Regions from separate parts of the Paracoccus sp. N5 genome, predicted to be linked through region 1. Evidence: riboswitches for the same ligand, from Rfam matches in the RefSeq annotation. Region 1 holds a riboswitch; the other holds the start of a gene.
The links. Region 1 has a riboswitch for thiamine pyrophosphate ahead of thiD (bifunctional hydroxymethylpyrimidine kinase/phosphomethylpyrimidine kinase). Riboswitches for the same ligand answer to the same signal wherever they lie in the genome.
Positions count from the first base shown of each region.

Region 2: another riboswitch for thiamine pyrophosphate. It lies ahead of PARN5_RS22170 (TenA family protein); the one in region 1 lies ahead of thiD (bifunctional hydroxymethylpyrimidine kinase/phosphomethylpyrimidine kinase).

Region 1 covers NZ_AQUO01000001.1:1,328,290-1,339,610, forward strand. Annotated here, with positions in the region: gene aroQ (type II 3-dehydroquinate dehydratase) at 1-396, shown strand, start outside; gene PARN5_RS0106600 (glycosyltransferase family 2 protein) at 347-1,186, opposite strand; gene PARN5_RS0106605 (HAD family phosphatase) at 1,269-1,871, opposite strand; gene PARN5_RS0106610 (nucleotide sugar dehydrogenase) at 1,995-3,161, shown strand; TPP riboswitch at 3,204-3,307, shown strand; gene thiD (bifunctional hydroxymethylpyrimidine kinase/phosphomethylpyrimidine kinase) at 3,373-4,194, shown strand; gene PARN5_RS0106620 (FAD-dependent oxidoreductase) at 4,191-5,168, shown strand; gene thiS (sulfur carrier protein ThiS) at 5,152-5,349, shown strand; gene PARN5_RS0106630 (thiazole synthase) at 5,351-6,115, shown strand; gene PARN5_RS0106635 (thiamine phosphate synthase) at 6,112-6,708, shown strand; gene PARN5_RS0106640 (HesA/MoeB/ThiF family protein) at 6,687-7,679, shown strand; gene PARN5_RS0106645 (ABC transporter substrate-binding protein) at 7,676-8,617, shown strand; gene PARN5_RS0106650 (TenA family protein) at 8,614-9,282, shown strand; gene PARN5_RS0106655 (ABC transporter ATP-binding protein) at 9,279-10,064, shown strand; gene PARN5_RS0106660 (ABC transporter permease) at 10,061-10,792, shown strand; gene mobA (molybdenum cofactor guanylyltransferase MobA) at 10,789-11,321, opposite strand, start outside.
Region 2 covers NZ_AQUO01000001.1:2,741,779-2,753,099, forward strand. Annotated here, with positions in the region: gene gorA (glutathione-disulfide reductase) at 1-849, shown strand, start outside; gene hflK (FtsH protease activity modulator HflK) at 911-2,149, shown strand; gene PARN5_RS0113860 (protease modulator HflC) at 2,149-3,231, shown strand; gene PARN5_RS0113865 (AI-2E family transporter) at 3,311-4,477, opposite strand; TPP riboswitch at 4,634-4,761, shown strand; gene PARN5_RS22170 (TenA family protein) at 4,821-5,477, shown strand; gene PARN5_RS0113875 (NUDIX domain-containing protein) at 5,464-5,937, opposite strand; gene PARN5_RS0113880 (TIGR02300 family protein) at 6,010-6,333, opposite strand; gene PARN5_RS0113885 (SprT family zinc-dependent metalloprotease) at 6,469-7,164, shown strand; gene PARN5_RS0113890 (GntR family transcriptional regulator) at 7,204-7,848, shown strand; gene PARN5_RS0113895 (homoserine dehydrogenase) at 7,999-9,315, opposite strand; gene PARN5_RS0113900 (hypothetical protein) at 9,381-9,914, opposite strand; gene PARN5_RS0113905 (glycosyl transferase) at 9,902-10,753, opposite strand; gene PARN5_RS0113910 (GNAT family N-acetyltransferase) at 10,782-11,270, opposite strand.

The sequences.
Region 1 (11,321 bases):
CTGCTGGGCCAGCGCCAGCCCGAGATCTATGGCAGCACCACGCTGGCCGACGTGGAGCGCGACTGCAAGGCGCTGGGGGCCGAGCTGGGGCTGGAGATCGACTTCTTCCAGTCGAACCACGAAGGCGCGATCATCGACAAGATTCACGAGGCGCGGCTGCGGGCCCAGGCCATCGTCATCAACCCGGCCGCCTTCACCCATACCTCGGTCGCGATCCTCGACGCGCTTAACACCTTCGACGGGCCGGTGCTCGAGGTGCATATCTCGAACGTGCACAAGCGCGAGAGCTTCCGCCACCATTCCTATGTCAGCCTGCGCGCCGAGGGCGTGATCGCCGGCTTCGGCGTCAACGGCTATCTGCTGGCATTGCAGCAGGCGGCGAAGATGGTCGGCTAGGCCCGGCCGGCCAGATGCCCAGGTTCTGCCGGAACCATTCGTAGCAGGCGCCATTGGCCTCGCCCCGGCCCTTGCCCTGCAAGGCAAAGTCCAGAAGCGCATGGCAGCGCGCGACCCGGCACTCGCCCGGCACCCGGCCCTCGGCATTCAGCCAGATCGGCACGCCGTTCAGCGCCAGGTTGCCCGAGAGCCAGGGGTCATCCACCGTCCACAGCAGTTCGGGGATGTCGAAGGCGCTGTCGGGCATGAATTCGGGCCGCAGCATGGCGCCGCCATAACCCTTGAGCACATCGACGTAGCCCGAGCGCAGCCAGGCATGCGGCTTGACCAGCCCCAGCGAGGCCGCACGCAGCAGGCGATAGCGCCAGTCCTTGCGCCGCAGCACCGCGCGCGGCTCGGGCCCGCCGTCATGGCCGGGCACGAATCCGCCGGCCTCGGCGATGACGCAATCCGGCTGCGCGCGCCGCGCCGCCAGAAAGCGGCTGGTCCACAGCGGATCATAAAGCCGGTCGTCGTCGCAGAGCAGCAATTCGCAATCCTGCCCGCGAAAATCCCGCACCGCCGGCAGGATCTTGGTCGCCGGGCCCAGGTCGTCCTCGACCGTGACGATGCGCACGCCCTCGGGCACCGCCGGCAGGCTGCCGTCCCAGTCGGGAAAGCGGCGATAGCGGCGCGGCAGGTAAAGCCGCACCTCGTCGGGGCGAACCTTCTGTTTCAGCAGCGATTTCAGGGTGGGTCCCAGCCCGGCAAAGCGCGGCGGGATCGAGGACAGGGTCACGACAAGAGGCAAGCTGGCATCCTAGGTCAGTTCGGGCGTGCCCTCCTAACGCGCTCCAGCTTACAATTGGCTGACGGCCGCCGTCACGATCGCGTCAGAACAGCCCGCGCCGCGCCAGCGCCTGGCCCAGGGCGTCGGCGCCGGTGAAATGGATGCCGTCGATGCCCAGCGCCCGGGCGCCCTCGACGTTGTCCGGGTTGTCGTCGATGAAGATGCAATCCTCGGGGCGCAGCCCGTTGCGGTCCATCAGGATGCGATAGACCGCGGGCTCGGGCTTCAGCGCCCCGACCCGCCCCGAAACCACGATGTCGCGGAACAGCTGGCCCAGCCGGGGATGGATTTCCAGCGCATGGGGCCAGGTCTCGGCCGCCCAGTTCGTCAAGCCATAGAGCGGCACATTCCGCGCCAGCAGCGCCTCGGCGATCTCCCAGGCGCCGGGCACGGTCTTTTCGATGGTCAGCGGAAAGGCGGCCAGATAGCCCGCCAGATGCCGGGCCTCGTCGCCATGCGCCTCGCGCGCGGCCTCGAGACCCTTAGCAAAGCTGCGCCCGCCGTCCTGCAACCGGTTCCAGCCGTCGAAGCCGATGCGCGCCATCCAGGCCTCGGCCGCGGCGCGGCTGGTGAAGACATCGGCAAAGGCCAGCGCCGGATCCCATTCGATCAGCACCGCCCCCAGGTCGAAGATCACGCTTTTCATCGCCGGCCTCCTTTGCCATCCGGCCGGATCGTGCCGAAACACGGCCGGCCCGGCAAGCCGGCGCGCTTCTGCCGGGCGCCAAGCCGTGCTAGAGGCGGGGAAACCGCAGGAAGGGGAAACCGCATGACCATATCGGTTGCTGGGCTGGGCTATGTCGGCATGTCGATCGCGGTGCTGCTGGCGCAGCACGACGCGGTGGTGGCGCTGGACATCAGCGCCGAGCGGGTGGCCCAGGTGAACGCCCGCCGCTCGCCCATCGAGGATGCCGAGATCAGCCGGTGGCTGGCGGAAAAGCCGCTGCAGCTGCGCGCCACCACCGACCCGGCCGAGGCCATGGCCGGCGCCGAATTCGTCATCGTCGCCACGCCGACGAATTACGACCCGCGCTCGAACCGCTTCGACACTTCCAGCGTGGAAAGCGTGATCGCGCTGGCCCGCCAGCACGCGCCGCAGGCGACCATCGTCATCAAGTCCACGGTCCCGGTCGGCTTCACCCAGCGCATGCGCGACGAGACCGGCCATGACGGCATCCTGTTCTCGCCCGAATTCCTGCGCGAAGGCCGGGCGTTGCAGGACAACCTGCACCCGTCGCGCATCGTGGTGGGCGACCACGGCCCGGCCGCGCATCGGCTGGCCGACCTGCTGGCCCAAGGCGCGATCCGCAAGGACATGCCGGTGCTGTTCACCGGCTCGACCGAGGCCGAGGCGATCAAGCTGTTCTCGAACACCTATCTTGCCATGCGCGTGGCCTATTTCAACGAGCTCGACAGCTATGCCGTCGCCCGCGGGCTGAACACGCGCGAGATCATCGAGGGCGTCGGCCTCGACCCGCGGATCGGCGATCAGTACAACAATCCCAGCTTCGGCTATGGCGGCTATTGCCTGCCCAAGGATACCAAGCAATTGCTGGCGAACTACGATCAGGTGCCGCAAAGCCTGATCGCCGCGGTGGTGGACAGCAACCGCACCCGCAAGGATTTCATCGCCGAGGAAATCATCGCCCGCCGTCCGAAGCTGGTCGGCGTCTATCGGCTGGTGATGAAATCCGGCTCGGACAATTTCCGCGACAGCTCGATCCAGGGCATCATGAAGCGGATCAAGGCCAAAGGCATCCCCTGCATCGTCTACGAGCCGGTGCTGGAACAGGACCATTTCTTCAACAGCCCGGTGGTGCGCGACCTCGGCGCCTTCAAGGCCCAGGCCGACCTGATCATCGCCAACCGCCAGGCGCCCGAACTGGCCGACGTGCAGGACAAGGTTTACACCCGCGACCTGTTCGCCCGCGACTGAGCTTGCCAAAGCCGCGCGCCGGCCCTAGTGTCCCGCCCACGACTCATACACTTGGGGTGCCCCGAACGGGGCTGAGAGGTGCCAGGCACCGACCCATCGAACCTGATCCGGCTCATACCGGCGGAGGGAAGGGTAGAGTGTCGCGGCACGCAGACCACATCAGCCGCCACCCCCCTCTCCGCCGCCTCGACCGGACAATGAAAGGCGGATCATGGCGGGACCAGCTCGCATCGCGCTGACCATCGCCGGCTCGGACAGCGGCGGCGGCGCCGGCATCCAGGCCGACCTCAAGACCTTCTCGGCGCTGGGGGTCTATGGCGCGTCCGTGATCACAGCCATCACCGCCCAGAACACCCGCACCGTCGCCGCGGTCGAGGCGGTCTCGCCCGCCATGGTCGCGGCGCAGATCGACGCGGTTTTCGGCGATCTGGACGTGCGCGCGATCAAGATCGGCATGGTCGGCGGCCCGGATGTGATCACAGCCGTCGCGGACCGGCTGCGCATCGCGCTGCAGGCCGATCCGGTCCCGGTGGTGCTGGACCCGGTCATGGTGGCGAAATCCGGCGACGCGCTGCTGCCCGACGCGGCGGTCCAGGCGCTGCGCGACCGGCTGCTGCCGCTGGCGACCGTCCTGACCCCGAACCTGCCCGAGGCCGCCCGGCTGCTGGGCCGCGCCCCGGCCGGCACGCCCGCGGAGATGGCCGAACAGGGCGAGGCGCTGCGTGCCCTGGGCGCGGGCCATGTGCTGATGAAGGGCGGCCATGCCGAGGGCGAAACCTGCACCGACCTGCTGGTCGGGCCGCAGGGCTTTCCGCTGTCGGCGCCGCGCCAGCAAACCCGCAATACCCATGGCACCGGCTGCTCGCTGTCCTCGGCCATCGCGGCGGGGCTGGCGCTGGGGCTGGACCTGCCCGATGCGATCACCCGCGCCCATGGCTGGCTGCAAGGCGCCATCGGCGCCGCCGACGGGCTGGGGATCGGGCTGGGCCATGGGCCGGTGCATCACTTCTACAAGATGTGGGGCGCTGAATGACCCAGATAACAATTCTTGGTAGCGGCGTGATGGGGTTGGCCATTGCCTCGACCCTGCTGGATCGCGGCATCACCCCGCGCATCATCGATCCTGCCGGCAAGCCTGGCGCGCAGGCTTGCAGCTGGCGCGCCGGCGGCATGCTGGCCCCCTGGTGCGAGGCCGAAAGCGCCGAGCCGGTGGTCCTGCGCCTGGGTCTCGACGCCGCCGACTGGTGGCAGGCGCATGGCGCCGAGGTCGTCCGGCGCGGCACGCTGGTGCTTGCCCCCTCGCGCGACCGGGCGGAACTGGACCGCTTTGCCCGGATGACAGAGGCGCATCGCCCGGTCAACGCCGACGCCATCGCCGCGCTGGAGCCCGAGTTGCAGGGCCGTTTCGCGCGCGGGTTGTTCTTCGAAAGCGAGGCGCATCTGAACCCCCGCGCCGCCCTCATGGCGCTGCGCGACCGGCTGGCCGCTGCCGGCGTGACCATCGAGACCGAAGGCGAGCCGAGCGGCCTGACCGTGGACGCCCGCGGCTTTGCCGCCCGCGACGCCTTGCCCGACCTGCGCGGCGTGCGGGGCGAGATGCTGGTGATCCGCTGCCCCGAGGTCCAGTTGACCCGCACCATCCGCCTGCTGCACCCGCGCATCCCCCTATATCTTGTTCCAAGGGGAGACGGCGTATACATGATCGGCGCCACGATGCTGGAAACCGGCGGCAAATATCGCGTCACCGCCCGCTCGGCGGTCGAGATGCTGTCGGCCGCCTATGCGCTGCATCCGGGCTTTGCCGAGGCCGAGATCCTTGAACTCGGTTCGGACGCTCGCCCGGCCTTCCCCGACAACCTGCCGCGGCTGCGGCGGCGCGGAAGCACGCTGTTTGCCAACGGCCTCTATCGCCACGGCTATCTTCTGGCCCCCGCCGTGGCCCGCATGGCTGCCGACCACCTGCTGGACGGCCAGATACCGGAGTTCATGGATGAAAATCACCCTTAACGGCGAAAGCCGCAGCCTTGCCGGACCCTCGGTCCAGGATGCGCTGCAAGAAATCGGCCTGGGCGCGGCCAAGGTCGCCACGGCGCTGAACGGCGCCTTCCTGCCCGCCGCCGCCCGCGCCGGGACCAGGTTGAAGGATGGCGACGCGCTGGAAGTCGTGGCGCCGATGCAGGGGGGCTGAGATGCCGCGATTCTACGGAACCCATGTCGAAAGCCCGCTGATGCTGGGCACGGCGCTTTACCCCTCGCCCGCGATCATGGCCGAGGCCTTCCGCGCCTCGGGCGCCGGCATCGCCACGGTCAGCTTGCGCCGCGAGGGCGGGGCGGGCCAGGATTTCCACAATCTCATCAAGGGATTGAATGTCCCGGTCCTGCCCAACACCGCCGGCTGCCATTCCGTGCGCGAGGCGGTGACCACCGCCCAGATGGCGCGCGAACTGTTCGGGACTCCCTGGATCAAGCTGGAGGTCATCCGCGACGACGACACGCTTTGCCCCGACGTGATCGCCTTGGTCGAGGCGGCGCGGATCCTGTCGGACGACGGCTTCCAGGTCTTTCCCTATTGCACCGAGGACCTGTCGGTCTGCGGCCGGCTGCTGGACGCGGGCTGCGAGGTGCTGATGCCCTGGGGCGCGCCCATTGGCTCGGGCCGCGGGCTGAACAACCCCTATGGGCTGCGCAGCCTGCGCGCGCATTTCCCGGACGTGGCGCTGGTGGTGGACGCGGGCATCGGCCTGCCCAGCCATGCGGCGCAGGCGATGGAACTGGGCTATGACGCGGTGCTGCTGAACACCGCCGTCGCCAAGGCCGGCGACCCAGTGGCCATGGCCCGCGCCATGGCGCTGGCGATCGAGGCCGGCCGGCTGGCGGCTGGCGCCAATCCCATCGAGGCGCGCGACATGGCCGCGCCCTCGACCCCGCTGTTCGGCATGGCGGTGCTGGGATGAGATTGCCGCGTTTCTACCCGATCTTCGACAGCGCCGCCTGGCTGCGCCGCGCCCTGCCCCTCGGCGTCAAGCTGGTGCAGATCCGCATCAAGGACCAGCCCGCCGCGCGCCTGCTGGGCGAGCTGGCGCTGGCGCAGGAGCTGTGCCGCGAACATGGCGCCACGCTGGTCGTGAACGACCACTGGCAGGCCGCCATCGAACTGGGCTGCGATTTCATCCACCTGGGGCAGGAGGATCTGGACACGGCCGACATCGCCGCCATCCGCCGCGCCGGCATGCGGCTGGGGATCTCGACCCATGACCATGCCGAGCTGGACCGGGCGCTGGCGCTGGCGCCCGATTACGTCGCCCTGGGCCCGGTCTGGCCGACGATCCTGAAGAAGATGAAATGGGAACAGCAGGGCCTGGACCGGGTGCGGGAATGGCGCAAGCTGGTCGGCGCCACGCCCCTGGTCGCCATCGGCGGCGTCACCCCGGAACGCGCCCGCGAAGCCTTCGCGGCCGGCGCCGACCTGGCCTCGGCGGTGACCGACATCACGCTGAACCCCGACCCCGAGGCGCGCATCCGCGAATGGCTGGCGGCGACGGCATGAGCCGCTATCTGCGCCAGATGGTCCTGCCCGAAGTCGGCGCCGAGGGGCAGGAGCGCATCGAAGCCGCCCATGTCCTGGTCGTCGGTGCCGGGGGCCTGGGCGTGCCGGTGCTGCAATATCTGGCAGGTGCCGGCATCGGCCGCATCACGCTGATGGACCCCGACACGGTCGAGGAAACCAACCTGCACCGCCAGCCGCTCTATCGCATGAAGGATCTGGGCCGGCCCAAGGTGCAGGCCGCGGCGCTGGCGGTGACGCGGCTGAACCCGGGGGTCCTGCTCGAGGGCCGGCGCGAGGCGCTGACCCCGGCCAATGCGCCGGCGCTGGTCGCCGCGGCCGATGTGGTGCTGGACTGCGCCGACAGCTACGCGGCCAGCTATACGCTGTCCGACGCCTGCCTTGCCGTGGGCAAGCCGCTGATCTCGGCCTCGGCGCTGGGGATGGCGGGCTATGTCGGCGGCTTCTGCGGCGATCCCGGCCAAGGCGGCGCCCCCAGCCTGCGGGCGCTGTTCCCCGACCCGCCCGACAGCGGCCAGACCTGCGCCACGGCGGGCGTGCTGGGGCCGGTGGTCGGCCTGCTCGGCTGCCTGCAGGCGCAGATGGCGCTGCGGCTGCTTCTGGGCACCACGCCCTCGCCCCTGGGCGAGTTCATCCGCCTGGACAATGGCCGTTTCACGCAATTCCGCTTTGACGGCGCGCCGGAAAGCCCGGGGCCCCGCTTCATCGCCCGGCAGGACATCCGCCCGGGCGACCTGGTCGTCGACCTGCGCCCCAAGGACGAGGCGCCGCGCAAGGCCACGCCCAAGGCGCTGCGCATGCCCGGCTATGGCCCGATCGGCCCGCTGCCCGAACCCGGCCAGCGCGCGGTGCTGGCCTGCCGCTCGGGGCTGCGCTCATGGCGTGCCGCCGACGCCCTTTCGCGCCGCTGGGACGGCGAGATCACCCTTCTAGCCCTGGGAGACGAGACTTGAAGCACCTGCCCCTTGCCGCCGCCGCGCTGGCCCTGCTGGCGCAACCCGTCCTTGCCGCCGACAAGGTGACGCTGATGCTGGACTGGTTCGTGAACCCCGACCATGCCCCGATCATCGTCGCCCAGGAAAAGGGCTTCTTCGCCGACGCGGGGCTGGAGGTCGAGGTCGTCGCCCCCGCCGATCCCTCGGACCCGCCCAAGCTGGTCGCGGCGGGCAAGGCCGATTACGCCATCAGCTACCAGCCGCAGCTACACCTGCAGGTGCATGAGGGCCTGCCGCTGAAGCGCGTCGGCACCCTGGTCGCGACGCCCCTGAACTGTCTGATGGTCAAGGCCGACGGGCCGGTGCAGCAGCTTGCGGACCTCAAGGGCAAGAAGATCGGCTATTCGGTCTCGGGGGTCGAGGATGCGCTGGTCGGCCAGATCCTCAAGACCGCCGGCCTGACCATGGCTGACGTCGAGATGGTCAACGTCAACTGGTCGCTGTCGCCGGCGCTGATCGCCGGCCAGGTCGATGCCACCATCGGCGCCTATCGCAATTTCGAGCTGACGCAGATGCGGCTGGAAGGCGCCGAGGGTCGCTGCTTCTTTGTCGAGGAAAGCGGCGTGCCGACCTATGACGAGCTGATCTTCGTCGCCAATCCGCAGACCATGGACAAGGACCGCACCACCCGCCTGCTGCATGCGGTCGAGCGCGGCGCGCAATATATGGTCAACCACCCGGACGAGGCCTGGGAACTGTTCTCGGCCACCGCCCCCGATCTCGGGGACGAGCTCAACGCCGAGGCTTGGAAGGAAACCCTGCCGCGCTTTTCGCAATCGCCGGCGGCGCTGGACCAGGGCCGCTATGCGCGGTTCGAGCAGTTCCTCAAGGATGCCGGGCTGGTGGACAGCGTGCTGCCGGTCTCGGACCTGGCGATGGATGTGGGGGCGCCATGAGCTACGGTGAAAGCTTCGCCCGGCTGCGCGCGGCCGCGCCCGACTGGGACGCCTATACCCGCCACGGCTTCGTCGAGGGCATGCGCGACGGCAGCCTGCCGCGCGCGGAATACCTCGCCTATCTGGTGCAGGACTATCTGTTCCTGATCCAGTTCAGCCGCGCCTGGGCGTTGGCGGTGGTCAAGGCGGGCGATCTGGACGAGATGCGGGCCTGCGCCGCCACCGTGCATACGCTGCTCGACCACGAAATGGCGCTGCATGTGCAGACCTGCGCCGCGGCGGGGATCGACACGGCGGCGATGCTGGCGACGCCCGAAGCGGTGACGAACATCGCCTATACCCGCTATGTGCTCGACGCCGGGCTCGCGGGCGATTTCCTCGACCTGCTGGCGGCGCTGATGCCCTGCGTGCTGGGCTATGGCGAGATCGGCCTGCGCCTTGCGGCCGAGGCCGCGCCGGACACGCCCTATCGCGCCTGGATCGACACCTATGCCGGCACCGAATACCAGCAGGCCTGCCGCGACGCCGGCGCGCTGCTGGACGCGGCGGTCGGCAGGCGCCTGGGCGACACCCCGCAGGACAGCCCGCGCTGGAACGCGCTGACGGACCGCTTCGCCACCGCAACCCGGCTCGAGGCCGCCTTCTGGGATCTGGGCCGGGCATGACGGCACGGGTGCGGGGACAGGCCTGGGTCGGCGAGACGCCGCTGTTCGCCCCCATTGACCTGACGGTGGCGCCGGGCCGGTGGACCTGCCTGCTCGGCCCCTCGGGCGTCGGCAAATCCACCATCCTGCGCCTGCTCGCCGGGCTGGAAACCGGCGCGCGCTTTCAGGGCGAGGTCACGCGGGACGCCCCCGTCGCGCTGATGGCGCAGGATCCGGGGCTGATCCCCTGGCTCGACGTCGCCGGCAATGTCGCGCTGGGCGCCCGGCTGCGCGGCACGCTCCCGGCTTCTTTCTTGTCGAAATATCCCGGGGGGCGCGAGACCGACCCCGTCGAGGGGTCGGTCTCGCGGGGGGCAGAGCCCCCCCTGGACCCCGCCGCCCGCGCCGCGCATCTGATCGAGGCCGTGGGCCTTGCCGACCGCATCCATCACCTGCCCGCGAACCTGTCCGGCGGCCAGCGCCAGCGCGTCGCCCTGGCCCGCACGCTGTTCGAGGACCGGTCGCTGGTGCTGCTGGACGAGCCGTTCTCGGCGCTGGATGCGCGCACCCGGGCGCAGATGCAGGACCTGTCGGCCCGCCTGCTGCACCGCCGCAGCATCCTGCTGGTCACGCATGACCCGGCCGAGGCCGCCCGGCTGGGCGACCGCATCCTGCTATTGCGCGAAACCGGGCTGACCGACTGGCCGGTGCCCCTGCCCCGGCCCGAAGCCGCCGCCCGGCCCTTCGACGCGCCCGAGGTGCTGGCGCTGCAGGCCGAGTTGATGCGCGGGATGATGGCATGAGAACCGCGCTCGCCCTGATCCTGACCGTGCTCTGCCTGTGGCAGGGGCTGATCTGGCTGGCGCAGATGCCGCCCTTCCTGCTGCCCTCGCCCCAAGCCGTGGCCGAGGCGCTGTGGCTCAACCGCGCCGAGATCACCCGCCACGCCGGCTTTACCCTGGCCGAGGTGGTGCTGGGCTTTGTCCTCGGCGCGGCGCTTGGCGCGGCGCTGGCCATCGCCATGGGCTTCTCGGACCGGCTGACCGGCGTGTTGCGGCCGATCCTGACCTTCAGCCAGACCATCCCGGTCTTTGCCCTGGCGCCGATCCTGACGCTGTGGCTGGGCTTCGGCATGGCGCCCAAGATCGCCGTGACCGTGCTGATCGTGTTCTTCCCGGTCGCCAGCGCCTTCCTGGACGGGCTGATGCGCACGCCGCAGGCGGCGCTGGACCTGGCGCAGGTGATGGGCGCCAGCCGCATCCGCATCATGCGCCACCTGCGCATCCCAGCGGCGCTGCCCAGCCTTGCCACCGGGCTGCGGCTGGCGGCGGTCTATGCACCGATCGGCGCGGTGATCGGCGAATGGGTCGGCGGCGCCCGCGGCCTGGGCGCGCTGATGATCCACGCCAACGGCAGGATGAAGACCGACCTGGTCTTCGCGGCGCTGCTGGTCTTGTCGGTGATGACGGTGATCTTTGCCCGGGCGGTCGCGCTGGCGCTGCACCGGGCCTGGCGGCGCTACGGCGTCTAGACCAGGCGCGCGGCGCGGGCCAGGTCCTCGGGCGTGTTCAGGTTCAGGAACGGGTCCAGCGGCCGGCTGTCGAAGACCGCCCGGCCGGGGTCGTAGGCGGCGGCGAACTGGCCGATGCGGTGCAGCCCCGATTCCAGCGCCGCGCGCAGGTCGTCCCGCAAGGCCACCGGCCACAGCGCGCAGGTCGGATGGTCGCGCAGCCGGCCGCTTTCGTCCGGGCTGGCGGCGACGGCCAATCCGCTGCGGCCGCGCGCCTCGCGCAAGCGGTGCACCAGATCCTCGGGCAGGAAGGGCGTGTCGACCGAGACGCTGACCACGCAATCCGCGCCCTCGGCCGCCGCCCATTCCATCCCGGCCAGCACCCCGGCCATCGGCCCGGCAAAGCCGCCGAAACCGTCGGCGATCACCGGCAGCCCGTAATCGGCCAAGACCTCGGGCTCGCCATTCGCGTTGATCGCCAGCGCACCGCATTGCGGCGCCAGCCGGGCGATCACCCGCGCCAGAAGCGTCTCGCCCCCCAGCACCCGCA
Region 2 (11,321 bases), 1.4 Mb from region 1:
GCCACCATCCTGCAGGGCCTGGGCTGCCAGACCACGCTCTCCTATCGCGGCGACGCGGTGCTGCGCGGCTTCGACGGCGAGATGCGCCGCCATGCCACCGAGCAGCTGCGCATGATCGGCGTCGACCTGCGGCTGGAAAGCAACCCGGTCCGGCTGACGGCCGAGGGCGAGGCGCGCCGGGTCGATTTCGCCGATGGCAGCAGCGCAGTCTTCGACGCGGTGATCTTCGCCACCGGCCGCGCGCCCTATACCAAGGGCCTGGGGCTGGAAGAGGCCGGCGTCAAGCTGGGCCGCAAGGGCGAGATCGTCGTGGACGAATGGTCGCAAAGCGCGGTGCCCTCGATCTATGCCGTGGGCGATGTGACGGACCGGGTAAACCTGACCCCGGTCGCGATCCGCGAGGGCCACAGCTTCGCCGACACCGTCTTTGGCGCCAAGCCCCGCAAGGTCGATCACGGCCTGGTCGCCAGCGCCGTCTATACCCGCCCGCATGAGCTGGCGACGATCGGGCTGACCGAAGAGGAAGCCGCCGAGCGCGGCCCGGCGCTGGTCTATGTCGCCAGCTTCCGGCCGATGCGCTCGCTTTTCGCGGGCTCGGACGCGCGGGCAACGATGAAGCTGATCGTCGATGCCGAGACCGACAAGGTGCTGGGCTGCCACATCTTCGGGCCCGAGGCCGGCGAGATGATCCAGATGGTCGCGATCCCCATGGGCATGGGCGCCACCAAGGCCGATTTCGACGCGGCGATCGCCGTGCACCCGACCCTGGCCGAGGAGCTGGTGACCATGCGCAAGCCCACGCGGCGCGTGGGCGATGACAATTCCGACAAAGCCGACGCATCGGCTTGATTTTTCGACCGAAGGCACCAGTTTCCAACGGGAAGACACAAAAGAGCGAGGCACGAGACGGATGGCGGGACAAGGCCCCTGGGGCGGCGGCGGCGGAGATGACGGCAAGGGCGGCAGGCAGCCGCCGCAGGGGGACGACCAGAAGGGCGGTCCGCGCCCCTGGGGCAATGCCGGAGGCAACAACCAAGGCGGCCGCGACGACCGCCCGCAGGGTCCGCGCCGGGGCGAGCAGATCCCCGAGATCGAGGAGCTGGTCCGCAAGGGGCAGGACAAGCTGCGCGTGCTGATGGGCGGCAAGGGCGGCGGCGGTAGCCCGCGCGGCACCGGGCCGCGCCGTCCCGGCCCGCAGTTCCAGATGAGCCGCGGCACCTGGGGCATCGGTGCGCTGGCCGTGGCCGCGCTTTGGGCCTTCACCAGCTTCTACACCGTGGACGAGGGCCAGCGCTCGGTCGAGCTGCTGTTCGGCCGGCCCTATGCGCTGGGTGATCCGGGCCTGAACTTCGCGCCCTGGCCGGTGGTGACCAAGGAACTGGTCCAGGTCTCGGGCGAGCGGGTGACGGAAATCGGCACCGGCCAGGCCGGGCCGAACGACAGCGGGCTGATGCTGACCCGCGACCAGAACATCGTCGACATGCAATACCAGGTGGTCTGGAACGTCTCGGACCCCGAGAAATTCCTGTTCAACCTCGCCGATCCCGACGACACCATCCGCGCCGTGGCGGAATCGGCCATGCGCGACATCGTGGCGCGCTCGGAACTGGCGCCGATCCTGAACCGCGACCGCGAGCAGATCCGGGCCGAGCTGGAGCGCGCTGCGCAGGGCACGCTGGATTCCTATGACTCCGGCGTCAACATCGTCCGGGTGAACCTGGCCCGCGCCGACCCGCCGCGCGAGGTGATCGACAGCTTCCGCGAGGTGCAGGCCGCCCAGCAGGAACGCGACCGGCTGGAGAAAGAGGCCGACGCCTATGCCAACCGGGTGCTGGCCAATGCGCGCGGCGAAGCCGCCGCCGTGGTCGAACGCGCCGAGGCCTATCGCGCCGAGGCCGTGAACAATGCCGAGGGCGAGGCCGCGCGCTTCAACTCGGTCTATGACGAATATGTCAAGGCGCCCGAGGTGACGCGGCGCCGGATGTATCTGGAAACCATGGAGAAAGTTCTGGGCCAGGCGAACAAGGTCATCATCGACGGCGAGGCCGGGCAGGGCGTCGTGCCCTATCTGCCGCTCGACCAGCTGCGCAGCGGCGCCACCGGCAATGCCGGCAGCAACAACGGCACCAACAACGGGGGGAACCAGTGATGAACCGTGCAATCTCTGTCCTGGTCCTGCCGTTCCTGGTCGTCATCGCGGTGATCGTGGCGGCCTCGGTCTATATCGTCGACGTGCGCGAAAAGGCCCTGGTGCTGCGCTTTGGCGAGGTGGTCGAGGTGCGCGAGAACCCCGGCCTCGGCATCAAGGTGCCCTTCATCGACAGCGTGGTGCGCTATGACGCCCGCATCCTCGGCCTGCCGACCCGGCCGATGGAGGTCACGCCGCTGGACGACCGCCGGCTGGTGGTCGATGCCTTTGCCCGCTGGCAGGTGCTCGACGCGCAGAAGCTCTATCAGGCGACCGAGGGACGCGGCCTGCCCCGCGCGCAGGAACGGCTGGATTCGATCATCAACGACGTGATCCGCCGCGTGCTGGGCTCGGTGCCTTCGACCACGGTTCTGTCGGACGACCGCACCGCGCTGATGAACCGCATCCGCGACGGCGCGCGCGGCGAGGCCGAGGCGCTGGGGATCCGCGTCATCGACGTGCGCCTGACCCGCACCGACCTGCCCGAGCAGAACCTGACCGCGACCTATGCCCGGATGCGGGCCGAGCGCGAGCGCGAGGCCGCCGACGAGATCGCCCGCGGCGGCGAGGCCGCGCAGCGCGTCCGTGCCGCCGCCGACCGCACCGTGGTCGAGCTGACCTCGGAGGCGCGCAAGCGGGCCGAGGTGGTCCGCGGCGAGGCCGACGCCCGCCGCAACGCCATCTATGCCGATGCCTTCGGCCGCGATCCCGAGTTCTTTGCCTTCACCCGCTCCATGACCTCCTATGAGCGGGCGCTGAAGGGCGAGAACAGCTCGCTGGTGATCAAGCCCGAGGGCGAGTTCTTCGACTATCTGCGCAACGACGGGGCCGACCGCGCCAACCCGGTGCCGACCCCGGCCCCGGCCGTGCCCTCGGCCTCGGCCGAGCCGGAGACCGACACCGCCGCCGAGGACACGGTCGCCCCGACCGAGACCACGCGCGAGGGCGAGCCGCTGGGCGCGAGCTCCGGCGTCACGCTGACGCCGATGCCCGAGGCGCTGTCGAGCCCGCCGCAGCAGGAACCGGCCGTGCCGGCGAACTGAGCGGCGCACGACGAAACGAAAAAAGGCGGGGCGCGCATCGCTGCGCGCCCCGCCTTTTTTCATGTGCCGTCACCTGCGCCTAGCGGGTCTCGGCCAGCAATCCGGCGCGGCGAGCCTCGTCCTCGGTCACCTCGCGCTGCCATTCGCGCCAGATCGAGACCAGCAGCGCCATCAGCACCGGCCCGACGAACAGCCCGACGATGCCCATGGTCTTGACCCCGCCGACGAGGCCGAAGAACGTCGGCAGGAAGGGCAGCTTCACCGGCCCGCCGACCAGCACCGGCCGGATGGTCTTGTCCACGACGAACAGCTCGCAGGTGCCCCAGATGAACAGCGCCGCGCCCTGCACGGGCGAGCCGCTGGCGACCAGATAGGCCGAGACCAGCGTGAAGCACAAAGGCGCGCCCCCCGGAATCAGCGCCATGAAGCCGGTGATGACCCCGAAGGTCACCGGCGAGGGCACGCCGGCCAGCCAATAGGCCGTGCCCAGGATCACCCCCTCGCCGATGGCGATCAGTGTCATGCCGGTCACGGTCGAGCTGATGGTCGCCGGCACCACCCGCGACAGCCGGCTCCAGCGGTCGGGCAGGATGCGGCGGCCGATATGGTCGACCTGGGCCACGAACTTGTCGCCGTCGCGATACAGTACGAAAAGCGTGATCAGCATGAAGAGCAGCGTCAGCGCCAGATGGAACGCCAGCGAGCCCGCCGTCACCGCGCCGCGATAGATCGCGCCGATGTTCGAGCCCGAGACCAGCTGCACGATCTCGGAAATGCCGCCGGGCCGGCCGATATAGGTGCGCCAGTTCTCGTCCAGCCAGTCGCCGACCTGCGGCAGCTCGACCATCCAGCCCGGCGTCGGCGCGCCGGTGGAATTGACCATGATCGCCCAGCTGATCCAGTCGCGCAGCTCGCGGAAGGCATAGATCAGCGCCATGGCGATGGGCACGACCAGGAAGCAGACCAGCACCAGCACCAGCGCCGTCGCGGCCCAGGTGCGCCCGACCCGCGCCACCGCCCGCTCGCGCAGCGGCCAGCTGGCCAGCGCGATCACCATCGCTGCCAGCACCGGCACCAGGAAGCCGTGGAAGAAATAGATCGAGGCCGCGACGATCGCCAGCAAGAGCCAGCGCGCGGCCGAGATATTGGTCACCAGCGGCGGCCTGTGCAGGCGCAGCCCGGTCTGGCGCGGCGCGTGGCTGGGGTGCGGTGGGGTCTGGGGGCTTGGCTCTGGGCCTGTGGTCATCGTCTCCGGTCCTGTCCGGCGCCGCGCGGACGCATCTTGGCGCAACGAGATAACAGAACGCCCGCCGCTGCAAGCCGGAATGCCGTCCCGGCCGGGCCAAGCCTGCCGCGCGGGCATGTCGGGGACGTGACAGCCGGGGCAGGGACGGCTAGGGTGGTCCCGACCAAGGGGAGTCCCGGCAAGGGGCTGAGAGATCGCTGGCAAGGGCCAAGGCCCGCGCGGCGCGGTGACCCTTCGAACCTGATCCGGATCATGCCGGCGAAGGGATGGCCAGTCCGTGCGCCTGCCTGATGCCGGCCCCACCCCGGGGCCATCCCGGCCCCGCCCAAGCCAGGAGGGCAGGATGCCCCAGACCTTCTTTGAAACCCTGCGCGACGAATGCGCCGCCGATTGGCAGGCCGCGACCGGCCATCGCTTCGTGCACGAGCTGCTGGCCGGCCGCATCGAGGATGCGGTCATGGCGCGCTACCTCGTGCAGGATCACCGTTTCCTCGACGCTTTCCTGACGCTGCTCGGCGCCGCCATCGCCAGCGCCGACCGCTTCGAATCGCGGCTGCGCTTCGGCCGCTTCGCCGGCATGGTCTCGGGCGACGAGAACGACTATTTCCTGCGCGCCTTCGCCGCCCTGGGCGTCTCGGAGGCCGAGCGCGCCGCCATTCCCGACAGCGCGCCCACGCAGGGCTTCCAGGCCATCATGCGCGAGGCCGCCGCGACCCGCTCCTATCCGGCGGTGCTGGCGGTGCTGAACGTGGCCGAGGGGCTTTATCTCGACTGGGCCATGCAGGCCGAAACCCTGCCGGAAAACTTCGTCCATGCCGAATGGATCACGCTGCACGACAATCCGTTCTTCCGCGATTTCGTGGGTTTCCTGCGCGCCGAGCTGGACCGCACCGGCCCGGCCGAGGCCAAGCAGGTGCGCGATTTCTTCCACCGCGCCACCCGGCTGGAGGTGGAATTTTTCGACGACACCTACAGGGGCTTGACGCCTAATCCTCGATGATTTCGAACTCCGGCGGCTCGCGCGGCGGGCCGCCCTCGCGATAGTCCAGCACGATGCGCGCCAGCGCGGCCGGCGCCAGGTTCTCGCGGCTGTGGCGCAGCTCGGGCAGGCTCCACCAGCGGAATTCGCGGATCAGGCCGGCCTCGGGCGCGTCCTGCACCGCGGGCCGGAACTCGGGCGTCTCGATCAGGAAGTAATGCTCGGACTGGCGCCAGCGCGCCTGCGGCAAGGGCAGGGTAAAGCGGCGGCGCCAGACCAGCGGGCCGAAGGCGGGCAGGGCGAAGCCCAGCTCCTCGCGCAATTCGCGGCGCAGCGTCGTCTCGGGCGTCTCGCCGGGCTCGGCGCCGCCGCCCGGGGTGATCCACCAGTCGCCGGTGCCGTAATCGACGCGCATCAGCAGCACCCGGTCCTCGGGCGTCAGCAGGATGGCCCGCATGGCCTGGCGGTCGATGATGCGCATGGCCTCCTCCCGTTCACGAAAAAGCCCCGGCGCGGCAAGGGGCCGGCCGGGGCGATCACCGCAGGCCGCGGCCTATTCGTCGTCCGTGTCGGCCACGTCGGCGATGTCGTCCAGCGACACGTCGCCGTCGTCATCGTCGTCGTCCAGCAGATCGTCGTCCAGATCCCCGGAATCGGCGTCGTCGTCCAGATCCTCGTCATCGACGAGATCGGTCTGATCCTCGTCGCGCGCGGCGGTCTTTTCCGAGATCAGCGAGCGCGAGCGGCCATTCGTCAGGCTTTCCGCCGTGAAAGAGGCGCCGCAGGCCGGGCAGGTCATCGGGTCGTTCGTCAGGTCGTAGAAGCGCGTGGCGCAATGGGGGCAAAGGCGTTTCGTGCCCCATTCCTCTTTGGGCATGGTATTCTCTTTCTGCCGCGTTCAGGTAAATCCGCTGTCCCCTGCCATAGCCGCGCGGGGCTGTCAAAGGCTTTTCCCCTTGCGTCGGGACGGCGGCGCGGTGGAGATATGGGCCGAAAGGCAGGGCACCGCAAGATGCAGGCAGGCAAGGACAGGATTTGGGTCGGCGGCGACATCCCGGTGACGCTGCGCCGCTCGTCCCGGGCGCGGCGCATGACGCTGCGCGTGGCGCGGGCGGGGGGCGAGGTAGTGCTGACCCTGCCCAGCCGCGCCAGCCTGCGCGACGGCCAGGCCTTTGCCGAGTCGCGGGCCGAATGGCTGCGCCAGGTCCGTGCCGACATGCCGGCGCTGCAACCGGTCGCGCATGGCGTCCAGCTGCCCGTCGAGGGCGTGCCGCGCCTGATCCGCCCGGCCGAGACCCGCCGCGTCGAACTGACCGCCGACCTGCTGCTGGTGCCGCAGGGCCGCCCGCCCGGGGTGGTCGTCGAGGCCTGGCTCAAGCATCTCGCGCAGATGCGGCTGATCGCCGCCTGCGACCGCCACGCCGCCCGGCTGGGGCGGCCGTTCCGGGCGCTGGCGCTGCGCGACACCCGCTCGCGCTGGGGCAGCTGCACCCATGACGGCCGGCTGATGTTTTCCTGGCGCCTGGCCATGGCGCCGCCCGAGGTGCTGGACTATGTCGCCGCGCATGAGGTCGCGCATCTGGCGCATATGGACCACTCGCCCGCCTTCTGGGCCGCGACGGAACGGCTGCTGCCCGGCCATGCCCGCCACCGCGCCTGGCTGCGCCGCCACGGCCACGAACTGCTGGCCTGGCGTTTCCGCATCTGACGGATTGACGCCGCGCGCATTTGTGATCACAGAGATGGCATGACAGTGACGCGCAATTCGGAAACCGCCGCGCATGAGCGGCTTTATCGCAACCTTCGCCAGCGCATCATGCTGGGCGAACTGCCGCCCGGCCTGCCGATGACGCTGCGCGGCATCGCGGCCGAACATCGTGTCTCGATGACCCCCGCGCGCGAGGCGGTGCGGCGCCTGGTCGCCGAGGGGGCGCTGACGCTTTCCTCCTCGGGCCGGATCACCACGCCGGAGCTCTCGGTCGAGCGCATCGAGGAACTCGCCGCCCTGCGCGGCCTCATCGAGCCCGAACTTGCCGCCCGGGCGCTGCCCCGCGCCCACCAGGCGCTGATCGAGCGCATGGCGGTGATCAACGCCGCCATCGGCGAGGCGGCCGAAAGCCATGACGGCGTCACCTATATCCGCACCAACCTGGAATTCCACCGCATCCTCTACCTGCGCGCGCAGGCGCCGGCGATGCTGGCCATCGTCGAGACGGTCTGGCTGCAGCTCGGCCCGACGATGCGGGCGCTCTATGGCCGGGTCAAGCGCCACGAGCCGCCGCGCCACCACCGCATGATCCTGGCCTCGCTGCGCGCCGGCGACGAACCCGGCCTGCGGCTTGCCGTGCGTGCCGACGTGACCCACGGGCTGCGTCACCTCTCGGCCAGCTGACCTGCGGCTTTCTCTGTTTCCCAAATACCCGAACCGGCCGTGACCGAAGGCCACCGCTGCTGCCGATCTCTCGCCTGAAAAGACAGACGCCGCACCCAGGGGGCACGGCGCCGGTCACGTTTCCGTTTTCCAGATACCCAGACCCGCGGCTCAGACCTCCTCGATGCGCAGCTCCACCGGCTCGCCGGCGATGACGCCGGTCTTCGGCAGCGCCCCGATGGCATGGTCGATGGCCTCGGGCGTGGTCTTGTGGGTCACGATCAGCACCGGGGCGACGCCGGCGGTCTGCTGATGGCCGTATTGCCGCATCCGGTCGATCGAGATGCCGCTATCCCCCAGCACCGAGGCGACCTTGGCCAGCGCCCCCGGCTTGTCGGTCAGCGCCAGCCGGATGTAATAGGCGGCGGGCACGGCAGTCCGCGCCGGTTGCGGCCGGGCCAGCGCCGAGGCCGGCTGGCCGAAGCTCGGCATGCGCACGCCGCGCGCGATCTCGACCACGTCGGACATGACCGCGCTGGCGGTCGGGCCCTCGCCGGCGCCGGCGCCGCGCAGCACGATCTGGCCGACCGAGTCGCCCTCGATCACCACCATGTTGGTGCCGCCCTGCAACTGGCCCAGCGGGCTGTCGGCGGGCACCAGGCAGGGCGACATGCGCTGCTCGAGCCCGCGCCCGGTCATCTGCGCCACGCCCAGAAGCTTGATGCGATAGCCCATGTCGGCGGCGCGGCGGATGTCGTCGATGCTGACCCGCTCGATGCCCTCGATCTCGACCGCGTCGAAGCTGGGGCGGGTGCCGAAGGCGATGGCGGCCAGGATCGCCAGCTTGTGGCTGGCGTCGATGCCGCCCACGTCCAGCGTCGGATCGGCCTCGAGATAGCCGAGCTGCCGCGCCTCCTCGAACACCGTCTCATAGGGCAGGCCGGCGCTTTCCATCCGGGTCAGGATATAGTTGCAGGTGCCGTTCATCACCCCCATGACGCGGCGGATCTCGTTGCCGGCCAGAGACTCGGTCATCGCCTTGATGACCGGGATGCCGCCGGCGACGGCGGCCTCGAAGCGGATCACCCGGCCATGCGCCTCGGCCAGTTCCGCCAGCTCCTGGCCGTGGATCGCCAGCAGTGCCTTGTTGGCGGTCACCACGTCCTTGCCGGCCTTCAGCGCCGCCGTCACCGCCTCGCGCGCGACGCCCTCGTCGCCGCCGATCAGCTCGACGAAAACGTCCACATCCTCGCGCAGCGCCAGCGCCCGGGCGTCCTCCTCCCAGCCATAGGCGGACAGGTCCGCGTCGCGGTTCTTCATCCGGTCGCGGGCGCAGACCGCGGTGATGGCGATGGGCCGGCCGGCGCGCTGGGACAGCAGCGCGGCGTGTTTCTGGATGATCTTGACGGTGCCGATGCCGACGGTCCCCAGACCTGCGATACCAAGACGGAGCGGAGAGGCGTTTTGCCCCTGGTTCTGGGCGGACATGCGAAACTCTTATCTATGGACGTTGCGGTGTTAGCGGATGCGGCGCGGGCTTGCAACGCAAGGCTTCACGCCTGATCGTCGCCGGCCCAGCAGCCCGGCTCGCCGGCGGCGCGCATGACACGCAGCACGCGGCCGCCGGTCTCGACGGTCTGCGCGCGGATGCGCTCCAGATCATCGAGCGCCATCGGCACTGGCCGCACCTCGCCCTTGGCGCTGACAAAGGCCGGATGCCAATGCGTCTTGCGCTCGGTCGGCCGCCACGAGGCATGGCAGAGCAGGTTGCGGTAAAGCCGGATCTCGCCCAGCCGGTCGGTGATCCTGTTGCGGTCGCGCAATCCGGGATGGCGGCGCATGGCGGCGTCCAGCTGCTCGATCAGCGTGCCCATGGAATCGTCGGCCAAGCTGCCCATGCGGCCAAGCCAGGCCTGCAATTCCTCGGGCGTCAGGTCGTCGGCCAGCCGGGCGCGGTCCAGCGCATAGATGGTGCGCTTGATGATCTCCTCGAGCCAGCCGAAGCTCGCCACGCATTGCCCGAGGCCCGCGGCGAAATCGGCGGGCAGCGTGTAATGCGTCTCGGGCGCGGCGCCTATTCCCGCCATAATGCCGAAACCCAGCCGACCGGGCGCAGGTAATGGCGCAGGTGCTTGCCCAGGCTCTCGCGCCGGCGGCCGTCGAAGGCGGCGCGCAGATGGTCCAGGGGCGCGCGGTGCTGGTCCTTGTCGCTCCAGCGGCCCAGGATGGCGTCGGGCGGGTTCAGGTCGCCCGGAAAGATCACGATGCGCGTCCCCGCCGGCACCCGTGCCTCGCGGAAATAGTTCAGCGGGAAATTCGGCACGCAATGCATGCGGAAATGCGCGAGCCAGCCTTTCGGCCAGAACTTCACCCCGCCCGGCGCATTGCGGGTGACGAAGCGCTGCTCATAGCGGAACTTGTCGGCGGCGGCCTGCGGATCGGCACGGAAGATGTCCTGCAAGGGCTTCAGCTTGCCCACGCGCATGCGATAGACCGAGGTCTGGCCCATCTTCTCGAAGGGCGTGTTCGGGTTCAGCCCCAGCACGGTATCGTCGGGATCGCCAAAGGCGAAGAAATCGTCAAGGCTGCCGGTCACGATCACGTCGAGGTCCAGGAACAGCACCACGCCCTGCACGTCGCCCAGGTCGCCCCACAGCCGGGATTTCGGCCATTTGCCCTTGGTATTGACCGGAGCCTGGTATTCGAACTCGGGCAGGGGCCGCACGGCGATGTCGGGATGCAGGCCGGCGCCGTCGTCGGTAAAGCAGTAAAGCCGGAACGGCGGCGTGATGTTGTGCGCCACCATGGCATGCAGCCGGTTCACGAACTCGGGCCCGAATTTCGTGCCCCATTTGATGCAGATGACCTGCTTGACCGTGCCGTTGCGCCCGTCGTCCATGCCCGCCTCGCGTTTTGCCCGCGACATTCGCACGCGGCCCGCACGGCGGCAAGCCTCACAGGATCTTCTGCAGCAGCACCAGGTCCAGCCAGCGCCCGAACTTGCGCCCGGATTCGGGCAGATAGCCCACGCGCCGGAAGCCGATGGCTTCGTGAAAGCCGATGCCGCCGGCATTGGCGGCATCGACGGCCGCGACCATGGTATGGGCGCCGCGCGCCCGGGCGTGATCCTCGATCGCCGTCATCAGCGCCCGGCCGACGCCGCGCCCGCGCGCCCCGGGCGCCAGCAGAACGGTATGCTCCATGGCATGGACATAGCCGAGCCCGCCGCGGAACTGGTCATAGGTGGCGATGCCCAGCACCGCGCCCGCCTCCTCGGCCACCAGCATCTCGCGCCCCGCAGCGCGGCGGGTGGCGATCATCGCCCCCAGGCTCTCGACCGTGCGCTCCTCGCTGGAAAAGATCGTCGTGGTCTCGCGGATGATCGGGTTCCAGAAATCCAGGATGGCGGGAAGGTCGCGGGTTTCGGCGGGACGGATGATCATGCGGGCTCCATCGGGGAACCGGCCGCAAATCACGCGCGGCGGCCGGCCTTC